2 regions of the Streptomyces sp. URMC 127 genome follow, and region 1 is predicted to be linked to the other one. Evidence: riboswitches for the same ligand, from Rfam matches in the RefSeq annotation. Region 1 holds a riboswitch; the other holds the start of a gene.

Region 1 (11,141 bases):
GGCGAGGAGCCGGACCGACTCCAGGCCGCCCGCCAGCTCCGGGGCCAGCGTCATCATGCGGGCCGCGCCGCGGGCGGCGTCGACGAGCTTGCGGACGTCCGCCGGGTGCGGGTCGCGCAGCAGCTCCGGCTGGTGGGCGCCGCAGCGGTGCGGGGAGATGAACGGGCCCTCGAAGTGGATGCCCGCCAGGTCGCCCTGCTCGGTCAGCTCGGAGAGGACGGCCGCCTGCCGGGCGAGGTCGTCCAGGTCACCGGTGACGGTGGAGGCGAGCATCGTGGTCGTGCCGTGGGCGCGGTGCGTGCGGATGGCCGTGAGGGCCTCTTCGGGGTCGCCCGAGGAGAAGGAGGCTCCGCCGCCGCCGTGGACGTGCATGTCCACGAAGCCGGGGACGATCCAGTGGCCCTTGCCGGAGAAGTCGAGCGCCGGGCGCTCGCCGCTCTCGTTCGCGGCGATCCGCCGGCCCTCGACCGTCACCCGCCCGTCCTCGACCACACCGGTCGGCAGCACCACGCGGGCACCGGCGAGAACCGTACGTTCGACCATCAGGCGGAAACCTCCGTGAGGTGGGGAGTGAGCAGGTCCCAGGCGAGCAGGCCCGCGCCCAGGCAGCCGGCGGCGTCGCCGAGGGCCGCCGGGATGACGCGGGGCCGCTGCTGGAACGTCATGCGCTCCGCGACCGCCGTGCGCAGCGGCGCGAAGAGGGTCTCGCCGGCCTCGGCGAGGCCGCCGCCGACGATCAGCGTGCGGGGGTCGAGCAGGGTGTGGGCGATGACGAGGCCGTCGGCGAGGGCGTCGACGGCCTCCTGCCAGACGGCGCGGGCGCGGGGGTCGCCGGCCTCGACGGCGCGGGCGCAGTCGGCGGCGTCGGCCTCCGGGGCGCCGGACGCCTCCGCCCAGGCGCGGCTGACCGCGGCGGCCGAGGCGACGGTCTCCAGGCAGCCGCGGCCGCCGCAGCCGCACGGCTTCCCCGCGGGGCCGGGGCGGACGGCGATGTGGCCGATCTCGCCCGCGCAGCCGTGGGCGCCGGCCTCGATGCGGCCGTCGATGCCGATGGCTCCGGCGATGCCGGTGCCGAGGGCGACGAACAGGAAGCGGTCCGCGCCGTCGCCCGCGCCGAGGCGGCCCTCGGCGAGGCCGCCCGCGCGGACGTCGTGGCCGAGGGCCACGGGGGTGCCGCCGAGGCGGCCGCGGAGCAGGTCGCGCAGGGGGACGTCGCGCCAGCCGAGGTTGGCGGAGTAGACGGCGGTGCCGGTGCCGGCGTCCACGATGCCGGGCACGGCGATGCCGGCCGCGGCCGCGGGCTCGCCGCAGGCGGCCTCGCCGGTGGCCGCGAGCTCGGCGGCGAAGTCCAGGATGCCGGCGACCACGGCCTCGGGGCCCTGCTCGCGGCCCGTGGGGCGGCGGGCTTCGTGCAGCAGCTCGTGGTCCGGGCCGATCAGGGCGGCCTTGATGGCGGTGCCGCCGACGTCGAGCGCGATGACGTGTCTCACGGGAACAGTGTCGCGTGTCCGGCGCCGAAAGGTCTAGTCCACTCACCCGTGGGTGGGTGTTTCCCTGCGGGGACCCGCGGGCGCGGGGGGCGCGGCCGGTTGGGGCACCGCCGGGTGCCTTGCCGGTGGTTGCGCGCCGTGGCGGCGGGCTGCGGGGGGATGGGTGTCCGCACCCATGAATCCGCCGCGGCGGTGCTCAGCCCCCACGGCCGTGTCCGGCGGTGCCGTGCCTGCCTCGGGCTGGTTGGGTACGGCAGCGGCACGTCAGGCGTACGGGGGCGCCCCCGTGAATCCGCCGCGGCGGGAGGGCGCGCCCTGCGCGGTGGGGTGGCCGGGTCACCCCTTCAAGATCACGCTGCGCGTCAGACCCCTCGGCCTGTCCGGGTTCAGGCCGCGGGACTCCGCGACCGCGACCGCCAGCCGTTGCGCGCGGATCAGGTCCGCCATCGGGTCCAGGCGGCCGCCGTCCGACACGAGGACGCCCCCCGTGCGGGAGACGTCCGCCTCCAGGCCCGCCGGCGCGGGGCCCAGGATCCACGCCGCCCGGCCCGGCCCGGTGATCGCCACCGGGCCGTGGCGGTACTCCATGGCCGGGTACGCCTCCGTCCACGCCCCCGCCGCCTCGCGCATCTTCAGCGCCGCCTCCTGCGCGAGCCCGTACGCCCACCCCGCGCCCAGGAACGTCCACTGCTCCGCCTCCAGCACCGCCCGCGGCAGCGGCTCGCTCAGCGCCGTCTCCGCGCCCGCCGCCGCGTCCGCGACCCCCCGCACGCCCTCCGGCAGCCGCCCGCCCGCCTCCAGCCCCGCCCGCAGGAACGCCAGCGCCGTCGTCGCGAACCGCGTCTGTACGACCGACTCCTCGTCCGCCCAGTTCAGCACGACCGCCTCGCCGGCCGCCGCCACCACCGGCGACGCCGGGTCGGCCGTCAGCGCGAGCACCTCCCACCGCTCGCGCACCTCCGCGATCAGGCCGAGGACCTCCGTCGTCGTCCCCGACCGCGTGATCACCACGAGCCGGTCGTACGTACGCGACACCGGGAACTCCGACGCGGGGAACGCGTCCGTCTCGCCCTGCCCGGACGCCTCCCGCAGCGCCGCGTACGCCTGCGCCATGAACCAGGACGTGCCGCAGCCGGTCACGGCCACCCGTTCCCCGGGCCGCGGAAGCCCCGCCGCGGCCCCCGCGGCCTCCGCCGCCCGCCGCCAGCACTCCGGCTGCGCAGTGATCTCCAGAGAGGTGAGAGAGGTGAGAGAGGGCTCGGACATGCGCGTTCGTCTCCTTCCACCGGTGATCTCCGTGCATAGCAGCCGCAGTCCGCCGCGGGAAGAGCGATACCGAAGCGAAACCGGAACCGGCTGGAACGTATGGTGGCCCGCGGGGGAAACTCACGGTCTCCAACACAAACCCCGAAGGTGGGAAGCAGTAGTGCAGCGGCGGCGGTTCTTGGGTCTGACGGCGGCGGGTGCCGCCACGGCGGCGTTGGCGCCCGCACTGACGGCGTGCGGCAGCGACGGCGGTTCGGGCAGCAAGACGCTGCGCGTCGTCGCGGCCGACTACGGCGACAAGGCGGCGAACAGCTCCCAGAAGTACTGGGACGCCCTCGCCCGCGCCTTCGAGGAGAAGAACAAGGGCGTCAAGGTCGAGGCCACGGTCCTCAGCTGGACCGAGGTCGACAAGAAGGTCGCCGAGATGGTCGCCGCGGGCAAGGCCCCGGACGTCGCGCAGATCGGCGCCTACGCCGACTTCGCCGCCGCCGGCAAGCTCTACAGCGCCGACCAGCTGCTGACGATCCCCACCCAGGCCGACATCATCGCCTCGATCGCCCGCGCGGGCGAGGTGGGCCGCGTGCAGTACGGCCTGCCGTTCGTCTCCAGCACCCGCATGCTCTTCTACAACAAGACCCTCTTCGCCAAGGCCGGCATAGCCAAGGCCCCCGAGAGCTGGGACGAGCTGCAGGCCGCGGCCAAGAAGCTGCAGTCCGCCGGGGTCAAGATCCCCTACGGGCTGCCGCTCGGCCCCGAGGAGGCGCCCGCCGAGACCCTGCTGTGGATGCTCAGCGGCGGCAGCGGCTACACGGACCACGACGGCACGTACACGATCAACTCCGACGAGAACATCGCCACCTTCACCTGGCTGCGCGACGAGCTCGTCGGCAAGGGCCTCGCCGGCTCCGGCGACCCCTCCCGCACCAACCGCCAGGACGTCTTCGACGCGTTCTGCAACGGCCAGGTCGGCATGCTCAACGGCCACCCGACGCTGATGAAGCAGGCCGAGGCCAAGGGCATCAAGTACGGGCTGGCCCCGCTGCCGGGCAAGTCCGGCAAGGCCAAGGCGACCATGGGCGTCGCCGACTGGATCATGGCGTTCAAGGCGGGCGGCCACCGCGAGGAGGCCGGCCGCTTCCTCGACTTCGTCTACAGCACCAAGAACGTCCTGACCTTCACCGGCCAGTACGACCTGCTGCCGGTGACCACCAGCGCCTCCGAGAAGATGCGCTCGGACAACAGCAAGGAACACCTGAAGCCGTTCCTGGAGCAGATCGACAACGCCGTCTTCTACCCGGTCGACAAGACCTCGTGGGCGAAGGTCAGCAAGGCGCTCAAGGAGAAGATCGGCTCGGTCGTCCTCAAGGGCGGCGACCCGGCGAGCGTCCTGGGCGAGATCAAGCGCGAGGCCGACGCCATGGAGCTGGCCGGCACCGCTAAGTAGGCTGACGGCGTGAGCGACGAACAGCACGGCGGGCCTTCCGGGAAGGAGACCTCCGAAGAGGAGACCTCCGGGAAGGAGACCTCCGAGGAGGGGACGACCTCCGAGGAGGAGACGACCTCCGAGGAGGGGGCCCCCGAGCGGGGCCTCTCCGAGCTCGACCTCGCCGTGCTCGCCCTGGAGCGCCGGGCCTTCTCCGGGCCCGGCGCCAAGGAGCGGGCCGTGCGCGAGCGGCTCGGAATGACCCCGACCCGCTACTACCAGCTGCTGGGCGCCCTCCTGGACGACCCGCGCGCCCTCGCCCACGACCCCGTCACCGTCAACCGGCTGCGACGCATCCGGGACGCCCGGCGCGAACGCCGGTAGCGGACGGGCCCCGCCCAGTAGGTTGACCCCATGGGCAGCCAACCCCTTCCCGTTCCCTCCACCGCCGCCGGCCGCGACGGACTCGCCGCCCTGCTGGCCGCGCCGCAACGCGCGCTCGTCGCGCTCGACTTCGACGGCACGCTCGCCGCGATCGTGCCCGACCCCGAGCAGGCCCGGGCGCACCCCGGCGCCGTGCCCGCGCTGGCGCGGCTCGCCCCGCGGCTCGGCTCCGTCGCCGTGATCACCGGCCGCCCGGCCGCCGTCGCCGTCCGCCACGGCGGCTTCGCCGGGGCCGCGGGCCTGGAGCGGCTCGTGGTCCTCGGCCACTACGGCGCCGAGCGCTGGGACGCCGCGACCGGCGCCGTGACCGCCGACGCCCCGCCCCCGGGTGTCGCGGCCGCCCGCGCCGAGCTGCCGGGGATCCTGGCCGGCTCGGGCGCCGGCCGGGGCACCTGGATCGAGGACAAGGGCCGGGCCGTCGCCGTGCACACCCGGCGGGCACCCCACCCGCAGGACGCGTTCGACGCCCTGCGGGAGCCCCTGGAGGAGCTCGCCGCGCGGCACGGGCTGATCGTCGAGCCCGGCCGGCTGGTCCTGGAGCTGCGCCCGCCGGGCGTCGACAAGGGCGCCGCCCTCGCCTCGTACGTGCGCGAGAGCGGCGCGCGCTCGGTCCTCTATGCGGGTGACGACCTCGGCGACCTCGCGGCCTTCGCCGCAGTGGAGAAACTGCGCTCCGAGGGGCTGCCGGGGTTGCTGGTGTGCAGCGGGAGCGCCGAGGTCACCGAGCTCGCCGACCGCGCGGACCTCGTGGTCGACGGGCCGGAGGGCGTCGTGGAGCTGCTGACCGCCCTGGCCGGGCACCTCGGCGGCGCCTGACCCCTTCTGGTGCTCGTGCCGCCCGCGCCGGTCAGGCGTTGTCGTCCGGGTCGCTCGCCGTCTCGCCCTTCGCCCCCTTGTCCGTGACGCCGACGGCGTCCAGCGCCGTCGTCCAGTCGCGCACGATGGCCCGCTGCGCCTTGACCAGCTCGGTCCTGCCGTTGCAGATGGCGTTCTTCAGCTTGGTCTCCACCACGTCCTTGGGGTTGTTGGGCCCCTTGCCCTCCTTGTGGCCGGGCGAGGGCGGCTCCACCCACAGGTTGCGCGCGTCGTTGGGATCGCCGCCCAGCTGCAGGCTGATCAGGTGGTCGTACTCGGCGTCGCGCAGCGACCCGGTGTAGCCGTACGAGGCGGCGTTGGCGGTCTTCTCGCGGCTGGTGATGTTCGTGGGCGGGCGGATGCCGGCGGTGTAGCCGCTGCGGCAGATCGTCGTCTTGAGCGTGGCCTGGGTGACCTTCGGGTTGGTCGCGCCGGGCGTGCACGCGGGATCGGGGAGGGGCTCCTTGGCCGGGGTGAAGCGGTAGTGGCAGCTGCCGGCGGCGGGCTGCTTCTGGACGGTGTAGGACGGCTGCGGCCCGGGGCCGACGGGTATCGAGCCGTCCGCGGGAGCGGGAGAGCCGGAGGGCGGCGTGCCGGACGGCGTACCGGCAGGCGCCGTACCGGAGGGCTTGCCCGGCGGCGTACCGGACGGTTTGCCCGCCGGTGCACCGGAAGAGTCGCCGGAAGGGCTGCCGGAGGGCCCGCCCGAGGACGCGCCGGAGGGCCCGCCCCCGGGCGACGAGGCGCCTCCCGGCGGGGTGGAGGATGCCGGCTTCTTGGCGTCGGTGGTCTTGGAGGAGTCCGAGGAGCAGCCGCCGACCGCGGCCACGACAGCGGCGCACGCCGCGGCAAGTACGGCCCAGCGCGGGACATTTGACATGGATCGTGGCTACCCATGCCCGGATGCGGGCAGCCCGGGGCGCCGAAGCGCCGGCCGCTCGGACCGCGGCCGGGGGAGCGCGCTCCGGGCTCCGGCGCGGAAACCGGGGGGCCGGTGCGCAAAAGCCGGGAGGCCCGGGGAGGCTGCAGCGCTAGGGCCCTGCAGCGCTACGGCACGACAGCCCTACGTCCCCACAGCACTACAGCGCCCGCAGTTGGTCCGTGAACCACCGCGCCGGCGGCAGTGCCGTGGCCGCCGCGGCCAGCCGCTTCGTGCGCTCCGCCCGCTCCCCGGGATCCATCAGCAGCGCCAGGTGCAGCGCGCGGGCCGTGGCCTCCACGTCGTAGGGGTTGACCAGGATCGCCTCGTCGCCCAGCTCGGCCGCCGCGCCCGCCTCCCGCGACAGCACCAGCGCGCAGCCGTGGTCGGAGACCACCGGCACCTCCTTGGCCACCAGGTTCATCCCGTCGCGGATCGGGTTCACCAGGGCCACGTCCGCGAGCCGGTACGCGGCCAGCGAGCGCGCGAAATCGTCCTTCACGTGCAGGGCGACCGGCTCCCAGCCCTCCGTGCCGAACGCGGAGTTGATCTCGCGGGCGACCCGCTCCACTTCGGCGGTGTAGTCGCGGTAGACCGCGAGGTCCTGCCGCGACGGATAGGCGAACGCGACGTGCACCACCCTGCCGCGCCACTGCGGGCGGTCCTCCAGCAGCCGCCGGTAGGCGTGCAGGCCCCGCACGATGTTCTTCGACAGCTCCGTGCGGTCCACGCGCACGATCGCCCTGCGCTCCGGGCCGATCTGCGCCCGCAGCGCCGCCATGCGCTCCTCGACGTCCGGCCGGTGCGCCCGCTCGCGCAGGAAGTCCCCGTCGGCGCCGAGGCCGTGCACGCCCAGCCGCGTCACCCGGCCCTCGAACCGCACCTCCGCCGCCCGCCCCTCGCCGTCCCGGGCGACCTCCGCGCCCAGCACGTCCGCGCAGCACGCGGCGAAGGCCTCCGCCCAGCGCGGGGTCAGGAAGGCGGCCCGGTCGCCCCCGAGCAGGCCGCGCAGCAGCTGCCCGGCCACGTCGTCCGGCAGCACCCGGAAGTAGTCCGGCGGGGCCCACGGGGTGTGCGAGAAGTGGCCGATGCGCAGGTCGGGGCGGCGCGCCCGGAGCAGGCCCGGCACGAGCGAGAGGTGGTAGTCCTGCACGAGCACCGCGGCGCCCTCCGCGGCCTCCTCGGCGACGGCGTCGGCGAAGGCGGAGTTGTACGCCTCGTAGGCGGTCCACTGCTCCCGGAACGCCTTGTCGAACACGGGCTCCAGGGGCGTCTGGTAGAGCATGTGGTGCAGGAACCACAGCACCGAATTGGCGATGCCGTTGTACGCGTCGGCGAACGTCCCGGCCGGGATGTCCAGCATCCGCACGCGGTGCCCGCCGGTGTCGCCCGGGTCGAGTCTGCGGCCGGCGGCGCGGGCCGCCTCGCGGTCGCCCTCGCCGAGCGCCGCGCACACCCACACGGCCCCGGCCCCGCGCTCTATCGAGCTGAGCCCGGAGACCAGCCCGCCGCCGCCCCGCCCGGCCACGAGGCCGCCGTCCGGTCCGCGCCGGTACGAGACCGGGCCGCGGTTGGAGGCGACCACGATCGGAGCGCCGGCGGCCGGAGCGCCGGTGATCGATGCGTCGGTGATCGATGTGTCGGCGATCGATGTGGGGGGCACGTGCTCAGCGACCATGTGGCCAGCCTTGCCCCGGGGGGAACCGCTCAAACGTACGCTTACGCGGCGTGCCGCTTCGCGTACTCGGGTATTCCGGCCATCGGCGGCCGCTCCTCCGTGTCCACCGCGTACGTCCTCGGAGCGAAGCCTTCCGGGGTCCGTTCGAACTGCGTGAGCGCAGGCCGCACCAGGTGCCCGCGGGCCAGCCGGAGCTGGGCGGTGCGGTAGATCGCGGCGGCCATCCGGCCGAGCGCCTGCCCGTCCTGGTGGCGGTGCTTGCGCACGCCCACGTCCACCTGGGCCAGGGCGTCCAGCCCCACCGTGTGCAGCGCGTCCACCAGAAGGCCCAGTTCCACGCCGTAGCCGACGGGGAACGGCAGTTGTTCGAGCAGCGACCGGCGGGCCGCGTACTCGCCGCCCAGCGGCTGGACGAAGCCGGCCAGCTGCGGCCAGTGCAGGTTCAGCAGGGGCCGGGCCACGAGCTCGGTGACCCGGCCGCCCTGCCCGGCGGTCCCGGCGGAGCCGGGCACGTCGAACTCGGCGCCCAGCGGCCGGTCGTACATCGCCTTGACGAACTGCACGCCCGGATCGGTCAGCAGCGGGCCCACGATCCCCGAGACGAAGCCCGCCGAGAACTCGCGCAGGTCGGCGTCCACGAAGCACACGATGTCGCCGGTCGTCGCCAGCAGCGAGCGCCAGAGGACCTCGCCCTTGCCGGGCAGGGCGGGCAGGGCGGGCAGCAGCTCGTCGCGGTGCACCACCCGGGCCCCGGCCGCCGCGGCCACCTCGGACGTGCGGTCGGTGGAGCCGGAGTCCACGACCACCAGCTCGTCCACCAGCGGCACCGCGTCCGACATCAGCTCGCGGCGGATCACCGCCACGATCGCGCCCACCGTCGCCTCCTCGTTCAGCGCGGGGAGGACGACGCTCACCGTGGTACCGGATTCCCGTTTGGCAGCCAGAAGCACGTCGAGCGGACGATCAGCAGCGGACCAGGACCGCTCGGCCAGCCAGCGCTCCACCTCTTCCAGCACGTGTACGACTCCTCGTTGTGACGCATCTCGCGGTGCGGACGGCCCTCTCAACGGACCGTCGCTTCCGTTACAGTCTTGAACAACGCGGACCGCCGTCGTATGTCGGGGTCGCCGCGTGCCACAAACGCCTGGGCCCCGCCCAGCGCCATACCGCTCATCCAGAGGGGCAGAGGGACACGGCCCGTTGAAGCCCCGGCAACCCTCCAGCCGGTCTCGGTCATCCGACGCGAGGCTCCCGGCGGGGAAGGTGCCAATTCCGTCTCGCGGCGACGTCCGCCGCGAGGAAGATGAGGAGAAAGGGCCTCGCCTCCATGGCTGTGCAGTCTGTTGAACCCTCTACCACTTCTGTGGACCTCGGACCCGCCGCCGCGCTGTCCTGCCGCGAGTGCGGGGAGCGCTTCCCCCTCGGACCCGTCTTCGCCTGCGCCCTGTGCTTCGGCCCGCTCGAAGTCGCCTACGACCTGCCGGCAGGCGACCCCGAGGCCCTGCGGCAGCGGATCGAGGCCGGCCCCGCGAACATCTGGCGGTACGCCCCGCTGCTGCCCGTACCCGCCGGCGTCGCCGCCAAGCCGAATCTCAACCCCGGCTTCACCAAGCTCGTCCAGGCGGACAACCTCGCCCGCGGACTCGGCGTGACCGGCGGCCTGTACGTCAAGGACGACTCCGGCAACCCGACGCACTCCTTCAAGGACCGGGTGGTCGCGATCGCCGTCGAGGCCGCCCGCGCCTTCGGCTTCACGACGCTGTCCTGCTCGTCGACCGGCAACCTCGCCGGGGCCGTCGGGGCCGCGGCCGCCCGGGCCGGCTTCAAGTCCTGCGTGTTCATCCCGCACGACCTGGAGGCCGGGAAGGTCGTCATGGCCGCGGTGTACGGCGGCGACCTCGTCGGCATCGAAGGCACGTACGACGACGTCAACCGCTTCTGCAGCGAGCTGATCGGCGATCCGCTGGGCGAGGGCTGGGGCTTCGTCAACGTCAACCTCCGGCCGTACTACGGCGAGGGCTCCAAGACGCTCGCCTACGAGATCTGCGAGCAGCTCGGGTGGCGGCTGCCGGACCAGATCGTGGTGCCGATCGCCTCCGGCTCCCAGCTCACGAAGATCGACAAGGGGCTGAAGGAGCTCATCGCCCTCGGGCTGGTCGAGGACCGGCCGTACAAGATCTTCGGGGCGCAGGCGGAAGGGTGCTCGCCGGTCTCCCGCGCGTACAAGGAGGGGCACGACGTGGTGCGGCCGGTAAAGCCGGACACGATCGCCAAGTCGCTCGCCATCGGCAACCCGGCGGACGGGCCGTACGTGCTGGACATCGCGCGGCGGACGGGCGGGGCGGTGGAGGACGTCACGGACGAGGAGATCGTCGAGGCGATCCGGTTGCTCGCGCGGACGGAGGGGATCTTCGCGGAGACGGCGGGTGGGGTGACGGTCGGGGTGACGCGGAAGCTGATCGAGAGCGGTCTGCTCGATCCGTCGCTCACGACCGTCGTGCTCAACACCGGAGACGGGCTCAAGACGCTCGACGCCGTTGCGGCGGGGCCGACCGCGACGATCCGGCCGTCGTTGGAGGCGTTCCGCGCCGCGGGGCTTGCTGCCGTCTGACATCTGCGGGCCGGTTGTGCCCACCCGTGCCGCCCCAGCGGCACGACTGCCCACAACTCTCTGGAGGCTTTCCCGTGAGCGTTACCGTTCGTATTCCTACCATCCTGCGCACCTACACCGGCGGTAAGGCCGAAGTGTCCGCCCAGGGTGCGACCCTCTCCGAGGTCATCGCTGATCTTGAGGGCCGCCACACCGGCATCGCCGCCCGCGTCCTCGACGACAACGGCAAGCTGCGCCGGTTCGTGAACGTCTACGTCAACGACGACGACGTCCGCTTCGAACAGGGGCTGCAGACGCCCACCCCCGACGGCTCCTCCGTCTCCGTGATCCCGGCCGTCGCCGGCGGCTGAGGTTTCACAGGGTTCCTCCGTTATTGCCGCACCTCCTTCCCGGAATCGCCCCGGCCGCAGTAGCGGACGGGGCGATTCCGGCTGTTGAGCGCGATACAGTTGGGG
Region 2 (11,141 bases), on a different contig from region 1:
CTCTCCTCCGACCCGTACGGCTCGGTGTTCTACCTGACGACCGGCTTCCACGGCCTGCACGTGACGGGCGGTCTGATCGCCTTCCTGCTGGTTCTGGGCAGGACGTACGCGGCCAAGAGGTTCACCCACCACCAGGCGACGGCGGCCATCGTCGTGTCCTACTACTGGCACTTCGTCGACGTGGTGTGGATCGGCCTCTTCGCCACGATCTACTTGATCAAGTAATCGGTCCCGTCCCGCACCGGACCAACAGTCCAGATCGACGCAGAAGATCCTGACACCGGGGTAATCCGTGAAAAAGCTCTCCGCACGACGACGCCATCCGCTGGCGGCGGTCGTCGTCCTACTCTTCGCGCTGGCGGTCACTGGGGGGCTGTACGCCGCGTTCGCGCCGGCGGACACGGCCAAGGCCGATGAAACCGCCCAGTCCCTCGCCATCGAGGAGGGCAAGAAGCTCTATTCCGTGGGCTGCGCAAGCTGCCACGGCACCGGCGGTCAGGGCACCACCGACGGCCCGAGCCTCGTCGGCGTGGGCGCCGCGGCCGTCGACTTCCAGGTCGCCACCGGCCGCATGCCGCTCCAGCAGCAGGGTGCCCAGGCCCCCCGCAAGAAGGCGATCTACTCGCAGGCCGAGATCGACCAGCTCGCCGCGTACATCGCCTCGCTGGGCGCCGGCCCCTCGGTCCCGACCAAGGATCAGTACAGCCCGGACGGCGCGGACATCGCCAAGGGCGGGGAGCTCTTCCGCACCAACTGCGCCCAGTGCCACAACTTCACCGGTAAGGGCGGCGCGCTCTCCAACGGCAAGTTCGCCCCCACGCTTGAGGACGTCAACCCCAAGCACATCTACGAGGCCATGCAGACCGGCCCGCAGAACATGCCTTCCTTCCCCGACACGACGATGTCGGAGAAGAACAAGAAGGACATCATCGCGTACCTCGACACGGTCAACAGCAGCAAGTCGGAGAGCCCGGGCGGCCTGGAGCTGGGCGGGCTCGGCCCGGTCAGCGAGGGTCTGTTCGCCTGGATCTTCGGCCTGGGCGCGCTGATCGCAGTAGCCATCTGGGTCGCGGCCCACACCGCTAAGGCCAAGAAGTCATGAGTAGCCAAGACATTCCAGAAGAGAACCTGCCGAGCACGCAGGACGCGCACGGCGGTGCCGTGACGAAGACGGCCGGCGACCCGTTCGCCGACCCCGGCCTGCCGCCGCACGAGCCCCGCATCCAGGACATCGACGAGCGGGCCGCCAAGCGCTCCGAGCGCGTGGTCGCCTTCCTGTTCCTGCTCTCGATGCTGGCCACCGTCGGCTTCATCGCCTCCTACGTGAGCGTGCCGGTCGACAAGAACATCTACGTGTTCCCGATCGGCCACATCAGCGCCCTGAACTTCTCGCTGGGGCTCACCCTGGCGGTGGCGCTGTTCTGCATCGGCGCGGGCGCGGTCCACTGGGCCCGCACCCTGATGTCCGACGTGGAGGTCGCCGACGAGCGCCACGCCATCTCCGCCGAGCCCGACGTCAAGGCCAAGGTCCTGGCGGACTTCAAGCAGGGCGCGGAGGAGTCGGCCTTCGGCCGCCGCAAGCTGATCCGCAACACCATGTTCGGTGCGCTGGCCCTGGTGCCGCTCTCCGGCGTGATGCTGCTGCGCGACCTCGGACCGCTGCCGGGCACCAAGCTCCGCAAGACCGCCTGGTCCGAGGGCAAGATGCTGATCAACCAGAACACGCTGCAGCCGCTGCGTCCCGAGGACATCCAGGTCGGCTCCCTCACCTTCGCCATGCCCGAGGGCATGAAGGAGGAGGACCACGACTTCCAGAAGGAGATCGCCAAGGCAGCCCTGATGATCGTCCGGCTCCGCCCGGAGAACATCAAGGACAAGCGCGAGCTCGACTGGTCGGCCGACGGCATCGTCGCGTTCTCCAAGATCTGCACCCACGTCGGCTGCCCGATCAGCCTCTACGAGCAGCAGACGCACCACGTGCTGTGCCCCTGCCACCAGTCCACCTTCGACCTTTCCGACGGCGGACGCGTGATCTTCGGCCCGGCCGGCCACGCCCTTCCGCAGCTGCGGATCAAGGTCAACGACAAGGGCTACCTTGAGGCCATGGGCGACTTCGCCGAGCCCGTCGGTCCTGCCTACTGGGAGCGCGGATGAGCACTACGACCACCAACCAGCCCGGTGCGCCGGGCCGCCGCAAGGCGCCCGCAGGCGAGCGGGTAGCCGACTGGGCCGACGGCCGCCTCGGGATCTACTCCCTGGCCAAGGCCAACATGCGGAAGATCTTCCCGGACCACTGGTCCTTCATGCTGGGCGAGGTCTGCCTCTACAGCTTCGTCATCATCATCCTCACGGGTGTGTACCTGACGCTGTTCTTCCACCCCAGCATGGAAGAGGTCGTCTACCACGGTCCGTACGTCCCGATGCAGGGCATGCGGATGTCGGAGGCCTTCGCCTCCACCCTGAACATCAGCTTCGACGTGCGCGGCGGTCTGCTCATCCGGCAGATCCACCACTGGGCTGCCCTGATCTTCCTCGCGGGCATGTTCGTGCACATGATGCGCGTGTTCTTCACCGGCGCGTTCCGCAAGCCGCGTGAGGTCAACTGGCTGTTCGGCTTCCTGCTGTTCGTCCTCGGCATGTTCACCGGCTTCACCGGTTACTCGCTCCCGGACGACCTGCTCTCCGGCACCGGTGTCCGCTTCATGGAGGGCGCGATCCTGTCCGTGCCGATCGTCGGCACGTACATCTCGATGTTCCTCTTCGGCGGCGAGTTCCCCGGCTCGGACTTCGTGCCGCGGTTCTTCTCCATCCACGTCCTGCTGCTGCCGGGCATCATGCTCGGCCTGCTCGTGGCCCACCTGATCCTCGTGATCTACCACAAGCACACGCAGTTCCCCGGCCCGGGCCGGACCAACAAGAACGTCGTCGGCCTCCCGCTGATGCCGGTCTACATGGCCAAGGCCGGTGGCTTCTTCTTCCTGGTCTTCGGCATCATCGCGGCCATCGCGGCGATCGCCTCGATCAACCCGATCTGGGCCATCGGCCCGTACCGCCCGGACCAGGTGTCCACCGGCGCCCAGCCCGACTGGTACATGGGCTTCGCCGAGGGTCTGATCCGTGTCATGCCGGGCTGGGAGATCAACCTGTGGGGCCACACGCTCGTCCTGGGCGTGTTCATCCCGCTGGTCATCTTCCCGCTGGTGCTCGGTGCGATCGCCGTCTGGCCGTTCATCGAGTCCTGGGTCACCGGTGACAAGCGCGAGCACCACCTGCTGGACCGCCCGCGCAACGCCCCGACGCGCACCGCCTTCGGTGCCGCCTGGATCGCCGCGTACTTCGTGATGCTGGTCGGTGGTGGAAACGACCTGTGGGCCACCCACTTCCACCTGTCGATCAACGCCATCACCTGGTTCGTCCGCATCGGCTTCTTCGTGATCCCGGTCCTGACGTTCATCGCCACCCGCCGGATCTGCATGGGCCTGCAGCGCCGCGACCGCGACAAGGTGCTGCACGGGCGCGAGTCCGGCATCATCAAGCGGCTGCCGCACGGTGAGTTCGTCGAGGTCCACGAGCCGCTCTCGCAGGAGCAGCTGCACACCCTCACGGCGCACGAGCAGCCCAGGCCGCTCGAGCTGGAGCCGGAGTACGACGAGAACGGCGTGGCCCGCAAGGCCGGCGCCGGCCAGCGCCTGCGGGTGAAGCTCTCCAAGGGCTTCTACGGCGAGGGGACCCAGATCCCCAAGGCCACCCGCGAGGAGTACGAGGAGATCACGAGCGGCCACGGCCACCACTGATCTCCGGATCACCCGCTGATCCACCCTGATCGCTGATCGCCACAGCGAGAGCCCCGTCCAGGCCCTGGACGGGGCTCTTCGCTGTCCTGCGGGGTGGATAGGCTGGGCGGGCAGGGCCCCCGGGAGGACCCCGGCCCTCCGGACCGACCACCAGGAGCGTGGACCATGAACGTTGTGACCCCGGCAGGCGGCGACAGCGCGGTGGCCCCCTCCTGGCCGGGTCTGCTGGACGCCCTCCTCACCGGCCGCGACCTCACCGCCGACGACACCGCCTGGGCCATGGACCGGATCATGCGCGGCGAGGCCACCGACGCGCAGATCGCGGGCTTCCTGGTCTCCCTGCGCGCCAAGGGCGAGACGGTCGCCGAGATCTCCGGCCTGGTGCGCGCGATGTACGAGCACGCCCGGCTGATCGAGGTGCCGGGCCCGAGCGTGGACATCGTCGGCACCGGCGGCGACGGCGCCAAGACCGTCAACATCTCCACCATGTCCTCGATCGTCGTGGCCGGCACCGGCGCGAAGGTCGTCAAGCACGGCAACCGCGCGGCGTCCTCCGCCAGCGGGGCCTCGGACGTCCTGGAGAAGCTGGGCGTCAACCTCGACCTCACCCCGCGGCGGGTCGTGGAGGTGGCCGAGGAGGCCGGGATCACCTTCTGCTTCGCCGTGAAGTTCCACCCCTCGCTGCGGCACGTGGCCGCGGCGCGGCGCGAGCTGGGCATCCGGACCACCTTCAACGTGCTGGGCCCGCTCACCAACCCCGCCAAGGTGCGGGCGCAGGCGACCGGCGTCGCCGACCCGCGGATGGCGCCGATCCTCGCCGGGGTGCTCGCCGAGCGCGGCTCCTCGGCGCTGGTCTTCCGCGGCGACGACGGCCTGGACGAGCTCACCACGACCGCGACCTCCCGGGTGTGGGTGGTCTCCGGCGGCACGGTCCGCGAGGAGGCCTTCGACCCGCGGGACGTGGGCATCGGCCTGGTGCCCGTGGAGGCGCTGCGGGGGGCCGACGCGTCGTACAACGCGGACGTGGCGCGGCGGGTGCTGGCCGGCGAGACCGGTCCCGTACGGGACGCGGTGCTCCTCAACTCCGCGGCGGCGCTGGTGGCGTTGGCGCCCACGGAGGCGCCGCTGACGGAGCAGATCGCCGCGGGCCTGGAGCGGGCCGCCGAGTCCGTCGACTCGGGTGCGGCGCGGCGGGCGCTCGAACGCTGGGTCGCGGCCAGCAACGCGTGAGGTCGTAACGCCTGAGGTCGTAACGCCTGAGGCCGTGCGGGAAGGGGGCGTCCGTGATGCGGACGCCCTTTTCGCACGGCGATCAGCTGTGCCATACTCCTGGCCAAGGTCACGAGTGACAGCGACACGGCCCCGGCCCGCTGTCCGGCAACCCTCCTTCCGTGGCGGGGTGCCCCGGGTGATGACCAGGTCGCAGGCAGCGAGGTCTGCGGCAAGCGCGGATCCCTCGCCAGGGATCCTGGTTGCCGAGGGAGTTCCTTCCGTGGTTCAGCGAATGCGATAGGGCTCGAAGAGCCCCTTTTCCGCATACCTTCCTTCCCCTTCCCGCGCCGTCGCGCGGTGGAATTCGCCTGCCTTCTTACGGGAGTTCGCCATGTCCGTCCCCACCCTTGCCACCGACCGCCCCGTTTGCACCCCTCTGCCGGTTCTGGGGTGTGATGTCCGCGTCCCGCTGGTCACCGGGGGAGAGGTGACCTACGCGGCCCTGGACTACGCGGCCAGCGCGCCCGCCCTGCAGCGCGTCTGGGACGACGTGGCGGCGTACGCGCCCTACTACGGCAGCGTGCACCGCGGCGCGGGATACCTCTCGCAGCTGTCGACCGAGCTGTTCGAGAACAGCCGGGCGGACGTCGCGGAGTTCCTCGGCTGCCGGGACGACGACCAGGTCGTCTTCACCCGCTCGACCACCGACTCCCTCAACCTGCTCGCCGCCGTACTGCCCGCCGGCACCCGCGTGTTCGTCTTCGAGACCGAGCACCACGCGGCACTGCTGCCCTGGGAGCGGCGCGCGGACGTCGCCGTGACCTACCTGGCCGCCCCGCGCACCCCGGCGCAGGCGGTCGAGACGCTGGAGCGGGCGCTTGCGGCCCGCGAGCCCTACGGGACGGCGCTCGTGTGCGTGACCGGCGCGTCCAACGTGACCGGCGAACTGTGGCCCGTGCGGGAGCTGGCGGCCGCGGCGCACGCCCACGGCGCGCGGATCGTGGTCGACGCGGCCCAGCTCGTGCCCCACCAGCGGGTGGACATCGCCGAGCTGGACACGGACTGGGTCGCCTTCTCCGGGCACAAGCTGTACGCCCCCTTCGGCGCGGGCGTGCTCGCCGGGCGCGCCGACTGGCTCCGGGACGCCGAGCCCTACCTGGCGGGCGGCGGCGCGAGCCGGCGCGTCGCCCGGGGCGCCGCCGGCGAGGTGGAGGTCGACTGGCACGAGGGCGTCGCCCGGCACGAGGCCGGCTCGCCCAACGTCATCGGCGCCTACGCCATCGCCTCCGCCTGCAAGGCGCTCACCGAGGCGGGCTTCGACCGGCTCGCCGAGCGGGAGCGGGAGCTCATCGCCCGGGTGCGGGAGGGGCTCGCGGCGGTGCCGGGGGTGCGGGTGCTGTCGCTGTTCGGGCCGGACGCCCCGAGCGTGGGCGTGCTCTCGTTCACCGTCGACGGCTGGAACAGCTCGCACTTCGCGGCGGCGCTCTCCGCGGAGTACGGGATCGGCGTCCGGGACGGCCTCTTCTGCGCGCATCCGCTGGTGCGGACGCTGGTGGGCGGTGCGTCCTCGGCGGACGGCGGGTGCGGCTCCGACGAGGGGGCGCCCCTCAACGCGATCCGGGTCAGCTTCGGTGCGGGCACGCCCGACGAGCACGTCGAGCGCTTCGTGACGGCGGTCGGTGAGCTCGTCCGCGACGGAGCGAAGTGGTCCTACCGGACGGAGGGTGGGCGGTGTGTGCCGGTCGCCTGACGGCGGGCCGCGCCGGTCCGGCACCGCCGGTCACGATCGCTGTGGCTGATCGCCGCTGCGGCGGGGGTGATTCCCCTGACCCGCCCCTTCCCGAAACGGGGGGGCAAGCCCCCCGGCCCCCCGCAGGGGGAAACGGCGAAAGGGTGGGACCGGGGCCTTCTCCTCCGCCGCAGCGGCGGGCAACCCCCACCGGGCTGACCGGCGGTGCCGGACAAACCCTGGCCCCGGCCTACGCTTCGAGGCCGATGGCGAACGCCGCCTCCAGGTCGTGCTGCGAATACGTGCGGAACGCAATGTGCGTCTCCGTCGACGCAACCCCCGGCACCTTGCTGATGCGCCCGGGGATGACGTCGGCCAGATCGTCGTGGCGGGCCACCCGGACCATGGCGATCAGGTCGTGCGCCCCGGTGACCGAGTACACCTCGCTCACGCCCTCGATCGCCGCGATCTGCTCGGCGATCTCGGGGATCCGGTCGACGTCGGTCTTGATCAGGACGATCGAAGTGATCACGGCGGGCTCCTATCGGGGGTCGGGGGGCAGCCCCGCTTCACTCTAGTCGTACGCCCGTACCTCGCCCACGCGTACAGGAAGCCGAGGGCGAAGCCCACGACGTGGGCGAGGTAGGCGACGCCGGGCCGGTCGCCCGCCGAGCGGGCGGCGGCCCACTGCAGGGCGAACCAGAAGAGCAGCACGGCCCAGGCCGGGAAGCGCAGCGGCAGGAAGAAGAGGAACGGGAAGAGACTGGTGACGCGGGCCCGGGGGAAGAGGTAGAGGAAGGCCCCGAGCACGCCGGAGATCGCCCCGGAGGCGCCGACGAGCGTCCGGTCGGAGCCGGCGTGCACGACGGCGTAGCCGAGCAGTGCCAGCACCCCGGCGGCGAGGTAGAAGAGGGCGAAGGCCCCCCGGCCCATGCGGTCCTCGGCCATCGCGCCGAAGACGTAGAGGAAGAGCATGTTCCCGAGCAGATGCAGCCAGTTGCCGTGCACGAAGAGCGCGGTGAGCGGGGTGATCAGCTCCGCCGCGGGCCCGTTCCAGAGCTCCTCCGGCACCACGCCCCACCGCTCGAAGTAGGCGGCCTGCGCGGCCAGGAGGCCGCTGCCGCTGCCGCCGGTCAGCGGGGCCGTGAGCCCCGACGCGGGGCCGAGCGCGAACACCACCGAGCAGGCGCCGATGAGGCCGTAGGTGACGAGGGGAGCCTTGCCCGCCTTTCCGAACATGACCAGATCATGACGTACGGGCAGCAAAGCCCACAGAGTGCCTCGCCGGGCCGCCGAAGCGGGCCCGCGCTCCGCGCCGCATGACCATCAGGCCGTAGGGTTACGGGAAGCACACCCGCAGTTCGATGGACTTGACGAGGACGGACGACACGATGGGCGTTCCCCAGCCGACAGCCGGGACCCGGTGGCGCTGCGCGCTGTGCGGCAATCTCACCCGGTTCGATGTGACGCGTACGACCAAAGCCGTGGAATTCGTGCACCTCGATCTCGCCGGCGAGCCGCGCGTGGAGGAACGCGAGGTGGTCAGTGAGACCATCGAGTCCGTGCGTTGCCGCTGGTGCAACGCGGTCGACCAGGTCGAGCTGGTGGACCGGCCGGGCGCGAAGGCCTGAAGAACGGGAGCGGTGAGCGGTGGTGGAGCACACGGGTGGCGCGGAGGCGGCCGGTGGGCCTGGTGACACCGGTGGGACCGACGGCGCTGCCGAGGTGCTCGACCGACCGTTGCCGGAGGGCGTGCGGCGCCGGGTCATCGGCCTGGTGGCGGAGGCGTTCGGCGGCCTGACCGTGGCCGAACTCCCGGCGGCGCTGCGGCAGTACTCCCGGTTCACGCCGAGCCGGCGGGCCAAGTTCGCGGGCAACGCGATGGCGGCGGCGGTGGAGAACGACCCCGCCTTCCGCCAGCGCGTCTCGGCCCGGCTGCGCGAGACGGGCTCGGAGCTCGCCGAGGCGCTGGACGCGGGTTCGCCGCCGGCGGCCGCCGACCCGGAGGACGTCGCGGCCATGGCCTACGTGCTGCGGCCCGCCGGCTGGGTCAAGCTCGTCACGGCGGCCGGCGAGGAGGCGCAGCGGGCGACCGCGGAGCGCGCCGGCGAGGAGGCCCAGCGCGAACTGCGGCGGCTGCGCGAGGAGCTGGCGGAGGCGCGGGCAGCGGCCCGCGCCGAGACCGAGCGGATCCGCGCCGAGCTGGAGGCCGTCCGCAGGGAGACGGACGCGCTGCAGCGCAAGCTGCGCAGCGCCCTGGCCGACGTGCGGCGCGGCGAGGCCGCGCTGCGCAAGGCGGAGACCGAGCTGGAGGCCGCGCGCGCGGCCGGCGCGGCCGAGAAGGCGGCGGCGCTGGGCGAGGCGCGGCGGCTGAAGACGCGGCTGTCGGAGGCCGAGGCCGCGCTGGAGGCCAGCCGCCGCGCGGTGCGCGAGGGCCGCAGCGTGGAGGACATGCGCCTGCGCCTCCTGCTCGACACCGTGTTGGACGCGGCCCAGGGGCTGCGGCGCGAGCTGGCGCTGCCGCCCGTCTCCGTCCACCCGGCGGACACGGTCGACGCCGTGGAGCCCGGCCGGATGACGCCGAAGGACATCGCCACGCGCGCTCTGTCCGAGACCGACCCGGCCCTCCTGGACCAGCTGCTGGCGCTGCCTCAGGCCCATCTCGTGGTCGACGGCTACAACGTCACCAAGACCGGCTATCCGACGATGCCGCTGGACAAGCAGCGGCTCCGGCTGCTGGGCGGGCTCGCCATGCTGGCCGCGCAGACGGGCGCCGAGGTCACGTGCGTCTTCGACGGGGCCGAGCTGGCCGCGCCCGTCCTGCTCGCGCCGCCGCGCGGCGTGCGCGTGCTCTTCAGCAAGCCCGGGGTCACCGCCGACGAGCTGATCCGCCAGCTGGTGCGGGCCGAGCCGCCGGGCCGGCCGGTCGTGGTGGTCTCCACCGACCGCGAGGTCGCCGACGGCGTCGCGAAGGCGGGCGCCCGCCCGGTGGCATCGGCCCTGCTCCTCAAGCGACTTGCCCGTACCTGACGGTCACGCGCCGGTGTCCGACGGTCAAGCGGCCGTCACCGGATGTGTCATGTTGGTAAAGCTTCGCTTGGGGCGCGAGATTTTTCTGATGAGGATTTGAACGGATCACTCCGGTGTCACTAAGGTCGGGCCTCGAACCTTCGCCCGGTTGATCATCCAATAGGGGTGACGGTGAAGGTCCCGCCCGAACCGCCTACTTCGGCGTGGGGTGGCGGCCGAGGAAGAAGGAGCTCGTCTCCGTGGCGTCCCACCGTCGACCCAAGCAGCCGGGCCGCGCCCGGGTGACCGTCCTGACGGCGACCGCAGCCGCCGCCGTCGCCCTCACCTCGCAGGCCGCACACGCCGACCCGAAGGCCTCCAAGGCGGAGGTCAAGGAGAAGGTCGACAAGTACTACGAAGAGGCCGAGCAGGCCACGGAGAAGTACAACGGGGCCAAGGAGAAGCAGGACAAGCTCGACAAGCAGGTCACCGATCTCCAGGACAAGGTCGCCCGCGGCCAGGAGGAGATCAACAAGCTGCGCAACAGCCTCGGTTCGCTCGCCACCGCGCAGTACCGCAGCGGCGCCGTCGACCCCTCGCTGCAGCTGCTCCTCTCCTCCGACCCGGACGGCTACCTCGACAAGGCCTCGACGCTCAGCCAGGTGAGCGCCAAGCAGGCCGGCACCCTCAAGCAGATCTCCGAGAAGCAGCGCGTGCTCAAGCAGCAGCGCCAGGAGGCCTCCGGCAAGCTCAAGGACCTCGCGGAGACCCGCAAGGTGCTCGGCGAGCAGAAGGAGGCCGTCCAGGAGAAGCTCGCCGCCGCCAAGGAGCAGCTCAACACCCTCACCGCCGCCGAGCGCGCCGAGGTCATGGGGGAGAAGGAGAAGGCTGCCGAGGGCGGCGGCAAGGGCGGCGACGGCGCCCGCGCCGGCCGCGACAGCTCCCGCCCCGACCTCGGCAAGGACGTGCCCACCTCGGGCCGCGCCGCCGCGGCGCTCGCCGCCGCCCAGGGCAAGATCGGCGCCCCGTACGTGTGGGGCGCGACCGGGCCGGGCTCCTTCGACTGCTCCGGGCTGACCGGCTGGGCCTACGCCCAGGCCGGCGTCACCCTCCCGCGGATCTCCCAGGACCAGGCCAACGCCGGCACCCGCATCTACGACCAGAGCCAGCTCAAGCCCGGCGACCTGGTGCTCTTCTACGGCGACCTGCACCACATCGGCCTCTACGCGGGCAACGGCATGACCCTGCACGCCCCCAAGCCGGGCGCCAACGTGCGCTACGAGTCGATGGGCAACATGCCCTTCCAGTTCGGCGTCCGCATAGGCTGACGGACCGGCCCGCCACTGGGCCGAACGGCTGACCGCGCCGCCCGTTCGGGCGAAACGCGGGGGCCCGCG

Evidence for each region. A riboswitch is a leader RNA that binds a small molecule or an ion and turns the genes downstream of it on or off. The one in region 1 is predicted to bind S-adenosylmethionine.
Region 2: another riboswitch for S-adenosylmethionine. It lies ahead of ACSNOH_RS08115 (aminotransferase class V-fold PLP-dependent enzyme); the one in region 1 lies ahead of thrC (threonine synthase).

The regions. Positions count from the first base shown of each region.
Region 1 is NZ_JBPQTW010000026.1:18,319-29,459, reverse strand. It holds gene nagA (N-acetylglucosamine-6-phosphate deacetylase) at 1-543, opposite strand, end outside; gene ACSNOH_RS09185 (ROK family protein) at 543-1,490, opposite strand; gene ACSNOH_RS09180 (SIS domain-containing protein) at 1,827-2,756, opposite strand; gene ACSNOH_RS09175 (ABC transporter substrate-binding protein) at 2,917-4,200, shown strand; gene ACSNOH_RS09170 (DUF3263 domain-containing protein) at 4,210-4,563, shown strand; gene otsB (trehalose-phosphatase) at 4,594-5,439, shown strand; gene ACSNOH_RS09160 (hypothetical protein) at 5,471-6,358, opposite strand; gene ACSNOH_RS09155 (alpha,alpha-trehalose-phosphate synthase (UDP-forming)) at 6,558-8,075, opposite strand; gene ACSNOH_RS09150 (glucosyl-3-phosphoglycerate synthase) at 8,117-9,091, opposite strand; SAM riboswitch class I at 9,243-9,385, shown strand; gene thrC (threonine synthase) at 9,403-10,686, shown strand; gene ACSNOH_RS09140 (MoaD/ThiS family protein) at 10,761-11,036, shown strand.
Region 2 is NZ_JBPQTW010000022.1:30,136-41,276, forward strand. It holds gene ctaE (aa3-type cytochrome oxidase subunit III) at 1-225, shown strand, start outside; gene qcrC (cytochrome bc1 complex diheme cytochrome c subunit) at 293-1,102, shown strand; gene qcrA (cytochrome bc1 complex Rieske iron-sulfur subunit) at 1,099-2,154, shown strand; gene qcrB (cytochrome bc1 complex cytochrome b subunit) at 2,151-3,794, shown strand; gene trpD (anthranilate phosphoribosyltransferase) at 3,960-5,024, shown strand; SAM riboswitch class IV at 5,132-5,248, shown strand; gene ACSNOH_RS08115 (aminotransferase class V-fold PLP-dependent enzyme) at 5,398-6,756, shown strand; gene ACSNOH_RS08120 (Lrp/AsnC family transcriptional regulator) at 6,986-7,267, opposite strand; gene ACSNOH_RS08125 (rhomboid family intramembrane serine protease) at 7,264-7,974, opposite strand; gene ACSNOH_RS08130 (hypothetical protein) at 8,127-8,366, shown strand; gene ACSNOH_RS08135 (NYN domain-containing protein) at 8,386-9,765, shown strand; gene ACSNOH_RS08140 (NlpC/P60 family protein) at 10,005-11,072, shown strand.